Regions from separate parts of the uncultured Marivirga sp. genome, predicted to be linked through region 1. Evidence: riboswitches for the same ligand, from Rfam matches in the RefSeq annotation. Region 1 holds a riboswitch; the other holds the start of a gene.

What was found. A riboswitch is a leader RNA that binds a small molecule or an ion and turns the genes downstream of it on or off. The one in region 1 is predicted to bind S-adenosylmethionine.
Region 2: it holds a riboswitch for S-adenosylmethionine, as region 1 does, so the genes downstream of both, AAC601_RS10665 (O-acetylhomoserine aminocarboxypropyltransferase/cysteine synthase) here and metH (methionine synthase) in region 1, are expected to answer to the same signal.

Annotation. Positions count from the first base shown of each region.
Region 1 is NZ_CAXBEQ010000003.1:24,351-28,637, reverse strand. Features, by position in the region: gene AAC601_RS07825 (DUF4221 family protein) at 1-473, shown strand, start outside; gene AAC601_RS07820 (hypothetical protein) at 424-1,395, shown strand; gene AAC601_RS07815 (transcriptional regulator) at 1,519-2,118, shown strand; gene AAC601_RS07810 (DUF3307 domain-containing protein) at 2,115-2,831, shown strand; SAM riboswitch class I at 2,907-3,026, shown strand; gene metH (methionine synthase) at 3,077-4,287, shown strand, end outside.
Region 2 is NZ_CAXBEQ010000004.1:164,963-169,249, reverse strand. Features, by position in the region: gene AAC601_RS10680 (NAD(P)H-hydrate dehydratase) at 1-2, shown strand, start outside; gene AAC601_RS10675 (T9SS type A sorting domain-containing protein) at 47-412, shown strand; gene AAC601_RS10670 (lysoplasmalogenase) at 513-1,202, shown strand; SAM riboswitch class I at 1,331-1,423, shown strand; gene AAC601_RS10665 (O-acetylhomoserine aminocarboxypropyltransferase/cysteine synthase) at 1,777-3,105, shown strand; gene metX (homoserine O-acetyltransferase) at 3,080-4,108, shown strand; gene AAC601_RS10655 (homoserine dehydrogenase) at 4,095-4,287, shown strand, end outside.

The sequences.
Region 1 (4,287 bases):
ATAATAAAATGTTTGTAGGATTCATGATGAGTCCTGAGGTAACAAGCATTAAAGAAGGTCAAACTGAAAAAATTAAACTTGAAATCTCACAATCGAAACTAGCAGTGCCAGTTAGCATTGACATCAATGACTATGCTTCAAATTTTTACTCCTTAATTGGAAATTCGCAATTGAGTAAAATAATCTATGATCCATACCGAAAGAAATTAATTAGACTATTCAAACGCTCAATAGAAATTGGAGAAAATGAGGATAGAGAGTCTGTCTATTATCGTTCAAAATTCGATTTACTATTTTTCGATTTGAATGGAAAACTCGTAGCAACATTAGAATTGCCAAAAAACAAAATCAATCCTTCAGTTATAATTCCAACTGAAAAAGGTCTATTAATCAATACTGACAACCCCTTTAACCCAGAGAACCATGAAGACTATCTTGAGTTTAATCATATTAGCATTGATAATTTGCAATAATTTTCCAAGTAATGCGCAGACTGTCAACAACGGAAATCTTTTCTTTTGCAGAGCAAATGCAGATATGGGAAATATAATTCCTATCGATGATAAAGTAATCATTAGACCCAACAAAGCAAGCTCCCTATTATTATCCAATCGAAACGGTTTAATTGATGATACACTTAAAATGAAAAAAGAATGGGGGCCTGTAATGGGTGTTGTCGTTACTTCTGATTCCACCTTTTCAGTAGCCTTAGGAGCTCATGGGTTGGGAGTTCAGATTAAGAACAACAAGTTTTCAATGCTGGAAGAAATTCCATCTGTATTTTTTATTGAAGAGTATGAAACGGGAATGAAGATACCTATTGCAGATTATGTGGTTGGGATAACCCCTAATACCAATGCTCCAAGGAAACACAGTATTTATCAATTTGCACTAATCCATAAAGTAGACTCACAACTTTTAATTTTGAATGAACCACTTCCATTGAAAGCAAGGTACTATCAAGGAATGAGTCATTTAGCCGACTATTATGTTAGCGACAATAAACTAATTATTAATCATTCCGAAGCCAACGCTCTCATCATTCATGATTTAAAAAATGAACAAACTGAAATTAAAAGATTCCCTGAAATTGAAGACAAAAATAAGGAGATTTGGTATGCTATTGTAGATAATGCCAATGATGGTTTTTATCTAGTACGAAATCGAAAGAAAGAGGTAAATGAAGTCTACTCCTATAACTTAAAATCCAACGAGCTGCAATTTATTTTATCCACGGAGCATCATATTTCAAGCATCAATAAATCAAGAGCATTTTATCGAGAAAAAGACGAAGAGGGGGATATTTGCTTTTATTATATAGGCTTAGATCAAACTTCAAATTCTAGTGTTGAGGTTATAAAACTTGATGAGGTTACAATAGAGAATAATAATTGAGGTAGTGCCACTTTTCCTATTACCCTTCAATATTATATAAATCATATAATTAAAAATATATGCCATATATCATATAATATTAAATATACCATAATTGTCATATAATTTTGTATATTTGATAGTATGATAGCAGTAATAACTGGAGACATTATCAATTCTTCACACAGTAAAAATCAAGAATGGCTAAAACAGCTTAAGATAGGCTTAAATCAATTTGGTGGATCACCTAAAGATTGGGAGATTTTTAGAGGTGATAGTTTTCAACTTAGAGTAAGTATCGAAAAAGTACTATATACTGCATTTTACCTCAAAGCTTCCATAAAACAAATCAAAGGTAAAGATGTGCGGATGGCAATTGGAATTGGTAGAGAAATGCATAAATCTCAAAAAATAAGTGAATCTAATGGAGAGGCCTATCAAAATTCTGGAAAATGCTTTGAAAGCCTTAGAAAGGCAAATCTAATGATTAGAAGTTTCGATTCAGAATGGGACAATACTTTAAATTTAATGATAGCACTTTACTTGTTAACGGGGAACAAATGGACTCCGACAGAGGCGAATATCATCAAAACGGTATTTGAAAACCCCAGTAAAAACCAACAGGAAATAGCAGAAGAACTAAATAAAAAACAAGGAAATATCAGTGTAGCCTTGAAGAGAGCTGGCTTTGATGAATTAAACCAACTCATCACATACTATGAACAACAAACCCAACTTCTATGATTTCATTTCTCCTCAAAACCTTAGTGGCCCACGTACTAGGTGATTTTGTGTTTCAACCAGACCATTGGATAATAGACAAGCAACAAAAGAAAGCGAAATCAAAATTTCTTTATTTCCATATAATCATCCATGCAGCTGCTTTGTTGATTCTATTGCAACTGGATTCCCGATATTGGTTGGCTTTCTTGATAATTCCTATCAGTCATTATTTGATTGATATCATCAAAATCAATCTTGAAAAAAGTATTAACAGCAGATTCCTGTTTGCCTTAGACCAAATAGCTCATTTATCAGTGATCATTGGTTTAGGATCGTTTTATTATCCTGAACTGATCAATTTCAATTTTGAGCTTTCTAATAATGTACTGTTTTTATTACTAAATATTCTGCTGATCACCTACGGAGTTGCGGTTTTGATAAAAGTCATAATGTCAAAATGGGATTTGCCAGAAGACTCTGATTCTGATTCATTATCAAAAGCAGGAAAATACATCGGCATGTTAGAAAGGTTATTTGTTTTCAGTTTTGTGTTGATGGCAGAATGGCAAGCAATCGGTTTTCTTATTGCCGCAAAATCAGTATTTCGCTTCGGTGATTTATCAAGAGCCAAGGACCGAAAACTTACAGAATACATTTTAATTGGCACATTATTAAGTTTTGGTCTTGCTATTTTGGTAGGCTTTGTTTACAAAAACATGCTTACCCTTATCTGAATATCAACAATAGACAATTAAACAAAATTCTTAACAATCACTTTTCCATTTCGCTTTTTATGCTTTACTTTGATTCACTTATCCAGAAAGACTGAGGGATTGGGCCCTTTGAAGTCTTAGCAACCCTTCCAATGCATTTGCAAAAGGAAAAGGTGCTAACTCCCATCCAGGCGGATAGTCTGGTAAAGATAAGAAACAGCCTTTCTCACGGCACTTTCTGGATATAAAAATGATAAATATTCAGAATGAGTCGATTTTCAAAAGATATTTTAAAAGACAGAATTTTAGTGTTGGATGGTGCAATGGGCACCATGATTCAAAACTATAAACTCACGGAAGCTGATTACCGAGGAGAACGTTTTGCTGATTACCCCTCTGATTTAAAAGGTAATAATGACCTGTTGTCCCTTACACAGCCTGACATCATCAAGGATATTCATAGAGCTTACTTAAATGCTGGTGCTGACATCATCGAAACCAATACCTTTAGTGGCACTACCATTGCAATGGCAGACTATGATATGCAGGATTTGGTTTGGGAACTCAATGAGCAGTCAGCAAAAATTGCCAAAGAAGCAACCGAGGAATATTCCGATAAACCAAGATTTGTAGCAGGTTCGATTGGACCAACCAATAGAACTGCGTCCCTATCACCGGATGTAAATCGTCCGGGTTTCAGGGCTATTTCTTTTGATGAATTAAAGATTGCTTATAAACAACAAGCCGAAGCCTTGGCTGTTGGTGGAGTCGATATATTTTTGGTGGAAACTGTTTTTGATACCCTGAATTGTAAGGCTGCATTGATGGCAATTCAAGAACTCAATGATGAAAAAGGTATTGATATTCCAGTTATGGTTTCTGGCACCATTACCGATGCTAGTGGGAGAACGCTTTCCGGTCAGACTGTAGGAGCATTCTGGAACAGTATTCGTCATTTCCCTTTGCTAAGTGTAGGTTTTAACTGCGCATTAGGTGCAGACCAGCTAAAAGTCTATTTGCAACAATTGGCTAGAATTTCGGATGTTGCCATTTCTTGTCACCCTAACGCGGGCCTACCTAATGAATTTGGAGAATATGACGAAAGTCCAAGCCAAATGAGCAGTATTATTAAAAGCTATTTCGATGAAGGTTTGGTAAATATCATTGGAGGTTGTTGTGGTACTCAGCCAGAACATATTAAAGCCATTGCTGATTATGCTGCTCAATCTAAACCGCATAAAATAGCACCTCAACAGAAATTGATGCGACTTAGTGGACTAGAGCCATTGTCCATCACGCCTGAACTAAATTTTGTCAATATCGGAGAAAGGACCAATGTATCCGGATCGAAGAAATTTGCTCGATTAATTCGTGAAGAAAAATTTGAAGAGGCAGTGGATATCGCTATTGATCAAGTGGAAGGAGGCGCTCAGATAATAGACATCAATATGGATGACGGTATGCTGGATGCAGTAAA
Region 2 (4,287 bases), on a different contig from region 1:
AAATCAACAGTAAAACTATAAGCGGCAATGGCCGTAAAAAACTAAAATGAAATTCTCTAAGAACATATTGCTTATCTTCTTTATCAGCTTTAGCATATCCTTTGCAAATGCTGAAAAAGATTCATTAAAAGAAAAAGCAGTTGATATCGAAATCATAAAGATATTGAAGGAAGCTGAGGTCTACCCTAACCCAGCAGAGGATTTCATTTACTTAAAAATTAATGAGGGTTCCATTACTTCAGAAATTAGTATTGAAGTAATGAGCATCATTGGCAATAAAATGAGCATCACTCACGAAAAGATTAATCCTGGTCTTTACAAGATTAACCTCAAAAACATCCCTAGTGGCCATTATTATGTGATGTTAACCGTTGATACCGACAAAAGCTTAAAAAAGTTCATAAAGAAATAAGACTTTTGCATTTCACATTTCCGTTGTTTAGCGTAATTTCTTCACATAAATCTCTTTTATAATAGCTTTTTAATAAGTACTTTTCGATAAACATTGTTAGATGAGCTTTAAAGCATATTTCTATTGGATAGTTGCAGTACTTGAAATAATCTCTTTGTCTTTTGAGGTTAACATCTTACACCAAATTTGTAAACCACTATTGATGATAGCTCTTTTGATTTATTTTTGGGATAAATCAGATAGTAGAAAAGATGAAAAATGGGTAAGTTTTGTCACTTTAGCATTAGCTTTTAGTTGGATCGGTGACATAATGCTGCTATTCGCTTTTAAACACTTTATGTTCTTTTTTGCTGGCATCTCAGCATTTTTAGTAGCTCATATCGCCTATATCATAGCCTACAGAAGAGCAACTTTTCAAGACAAGCTAAACTTTAGTTGGTCTTTTTTCCCAGTAATTGTAGTAGCTTATTTAGCTTTAATGGCATATTTGATTTTACCATACATAGATAGTGTAATCCAAGTCCCAATTACTCTTTATGCAATAGTTTTAGCATTAATGATAGTGGTGGCATGGTTTCGTAAAAATCAAACTACCGATGATAGCTTCCAATTAGTGGTATTGGGCGCAGCATTATTCACTATTTCCGACTCTGTTCTTGCCATCAATCGTTTTTCTCACACCATACCCTATGCTGGAGTTGCAGTAATGAGTACCTACATTATTGCTCAGTGGCTTATAGTAAACGGATTGTTAAAGCATAAGAAAACCCCAAGTGATAACACAATATAATCTTCTTAAAATTCATATAAAATCAATAGTTTATTCTGTAAAAAAATTATTTTTAAAATAAGTAATTTTTATTTGGAATGATGTTTGTTTATTTCAAAAAGCTTTTCCTACATTTGAATTATTAAATCAATTTATAACGAAGAGGTAAGAGACAGGCTCTATGATCCTCTGGCAACCTGATTCAAGGTGCCAAATCCTGCCCGATAAGGGAAATATAAATATGAAAGCATTACACAACTCAAGTCAAAGCGTTCAATTCGCAGTTCAACAATCAACTGGATTCAATTCTCGAATCAAGTTCAGTATTTCAATTAATCACAACGATATTTTTTTAGCTCCCATGCGAATGTGCATGTGCTGTAGTTGTTAATCAACAATTCAACTCTTTTGGATTCATCCCAATAATCTGAACTGGAAAGGGCTGTCCTTTTCGATCTAATTACTTTCTGGAAACATATATAATCCATTCAAAACCAATTAATTAAAATTTTTATTATCGCGTCCATCATGCTGATGGGCTTTATTATTTCTCAATTATTATTCTAAAAAATTATACATCTTAAATTTTAAAATTATGTCAACTACACAAAAATTCGAAACATTACAGTTACATGCAGGTCAGGAAATTGACCCAACAACCAATTCAAGAGCGGTGCCTATTTATCAAACCACAAGCTATGCTTTTAATAACTCAGACCATGGTGCCAATTTATTCGGTCTGAAAGAATTTGGCAATATCTATTCAAGAATCATGAACCCGACCAATGATGTTTTTGAGAAAAGAATTGCGGCTTTAGAAGGTGGGGTTGCAGCAGTTTCAGTTGCATCAGGACAAGCGGCACAATTTATTGCCTTGAATAATATCTTGGAAGCTGGCGATAATTTCATCACTACCAAATATTTATACGGAGGCACCTACAATCAATTCAAAGTATCCTTCAAGAGACTAGGTATAGAAGCACGATTTTCTCCTGATGAGGAAGTAGAATCTTATGAAGCATTGATTGATGAAAATACTAAAGCCATTTATTTGGAAACCATTGGTAACCCGACTTTCAATATCCCTGATTTCGAGACTATTTCCGCATTAGCTAAAAAGTATGACTTACCATTAATTGTAGATAATACATTTGGTGCGGGCGGTTATTTGTTCAGACCTATTGAACATGGTGCTAATGTGGTTGTAGAATCTGCAACCAAGTGGATTGGCGGTCATGGGACTTCAGTAGGCGGTGTATTAGTAGATGCAGGTAACTATAATTGGGGCAATGGTAAATTCCCGCAGTTTTCGGAGCCTTCGGAAGGCTATCACGGACTAAATTTCTGGGAAACTTTTGGAGAAGGAAACCCGCTGGGTCTACCCAATATTGCTTATGCCATCAGAGCAAGAGTAGAAGGTTTACGGGATTTTGGCCCAGCTTTAAGTCCATTCAACAGCTTCTTGTTGCTTCAAGGATTAGAAACGCTTTCACTAAGGGTACAAAGAACAGTCGATAACGCTTTAAAATTAGCTTATTGGTTAGAGAAACACCCTTTAGTGGACAAAGTGAATTACCCAGGATTAGAGAGCAGTAAATATTATCAACTGGCTAAAAAATATCTTCATAATGGCTATGGTGGAGTTTTATCATTTACCGTAAAAGGAGATAAAGAAGAAACAAAAGCCTTTGTGGATAATCTTAAATTAGTTAGCCATTTGGCAAATGTGGGAGATGCTAAAACATTGATTATTCAGCCATCAGCTACTACTCACCAACAATTATCTGATCAAGAGCAACTGTCAGCAGGTATTTCTCCTAACTTATTAAGAGTATCTGTTGGTATTGAGCATATTGACGATATCATTGCAGATTTTACTCAGTCATTTCAAAAAATACATGAAGAAAACTATGCCACAGCATAATTTACCTAATTCTTTTCAATTAGAAAGCGGTCAAAGCTTGCTCGGGGCTTCTCTTTATTATGAGATTCTAGGTGAAATTTCAGAAAATAAAGAAGTGGTTTGGGTTTGTCATGCTTTTACTGGAAGCGCCACCGTCAAAGATTGGTGGGCTTCACTTTTTGTTGAAAATGGTGGGTTTATAGATCTCAATCAGCATGTTGTAATATGTGCTAACTTATTGGGCTCGTGTTACGGAAGCACGGGGCCAGAATCGCTAAATCCTCATACTGCAGAAATTTACGGTGATGAGTTTCCCATAATTACCAACAGAGATGCAGTCAGAGCTTTTATAGAATTAAGGATAGCATTGAATATCCCTAAAATTCATTTCTTAATTGGAGGATCATTAGGTGGTCAGCAAGCGTTGGAATGGTCAATCATGGAACCCGAAGTAATTGTAAACCAGATTTTAGTAGCTTCAAATGCCAAACATTCTGCTTGGGGAATAGCCTTTAATGAATTACAAAGACAAGCTATTGAATTAGGGGAAAAGAGCGATGTTGAAGACCAACAAAAATCTCTTTCATTGGCGAGAAGCATAGCTATGCTAAGTTATAGAAGCTATTCGGACTTTGAACGTAACCAAAATGGAAAAGCTGAAAACGGTGATTGGAGAGTGTCTTCCTATTTAAAATATCAAGGAAAGAAATTCAATGGGAGATTTAGCATTAAAAGCTATAATATTCTATCCAAAATGATGGATTCTCATAATGTGGCAGACGGAAGAGGAGGTAAATTAGCTGAAGTACTGAAATCCGTCAAAGTCAAAACTTTATGCATAGGGATTGACAGTGATAATCTATTTCCACTTGATGAGCAAATATTTATCAGCGAGCATATTCCCAATGCAAAATTAGAGGTAATTAAATCGTCCAAAGGACATGATGCATTTCTAATAGAAGGAAACCTGATTTCTAAATTCATCAACAAACAATTAAGCAATACTTTATATGAAGAAACTTAAAGCGGGATTATTCGGATTAGGAGTAGTAGGCTCTGGAGTTTATACTATGCTAAAGCAAAATGAAAAATATGGCATTTCGATAGAGAAAATTGCCGTGAAGAACATTGATAAAGCAAGAGAAATAAATTTACCTGATGAAATTCTTACTTCAAAACCGGAGGAAATCTTAGAAAATAACG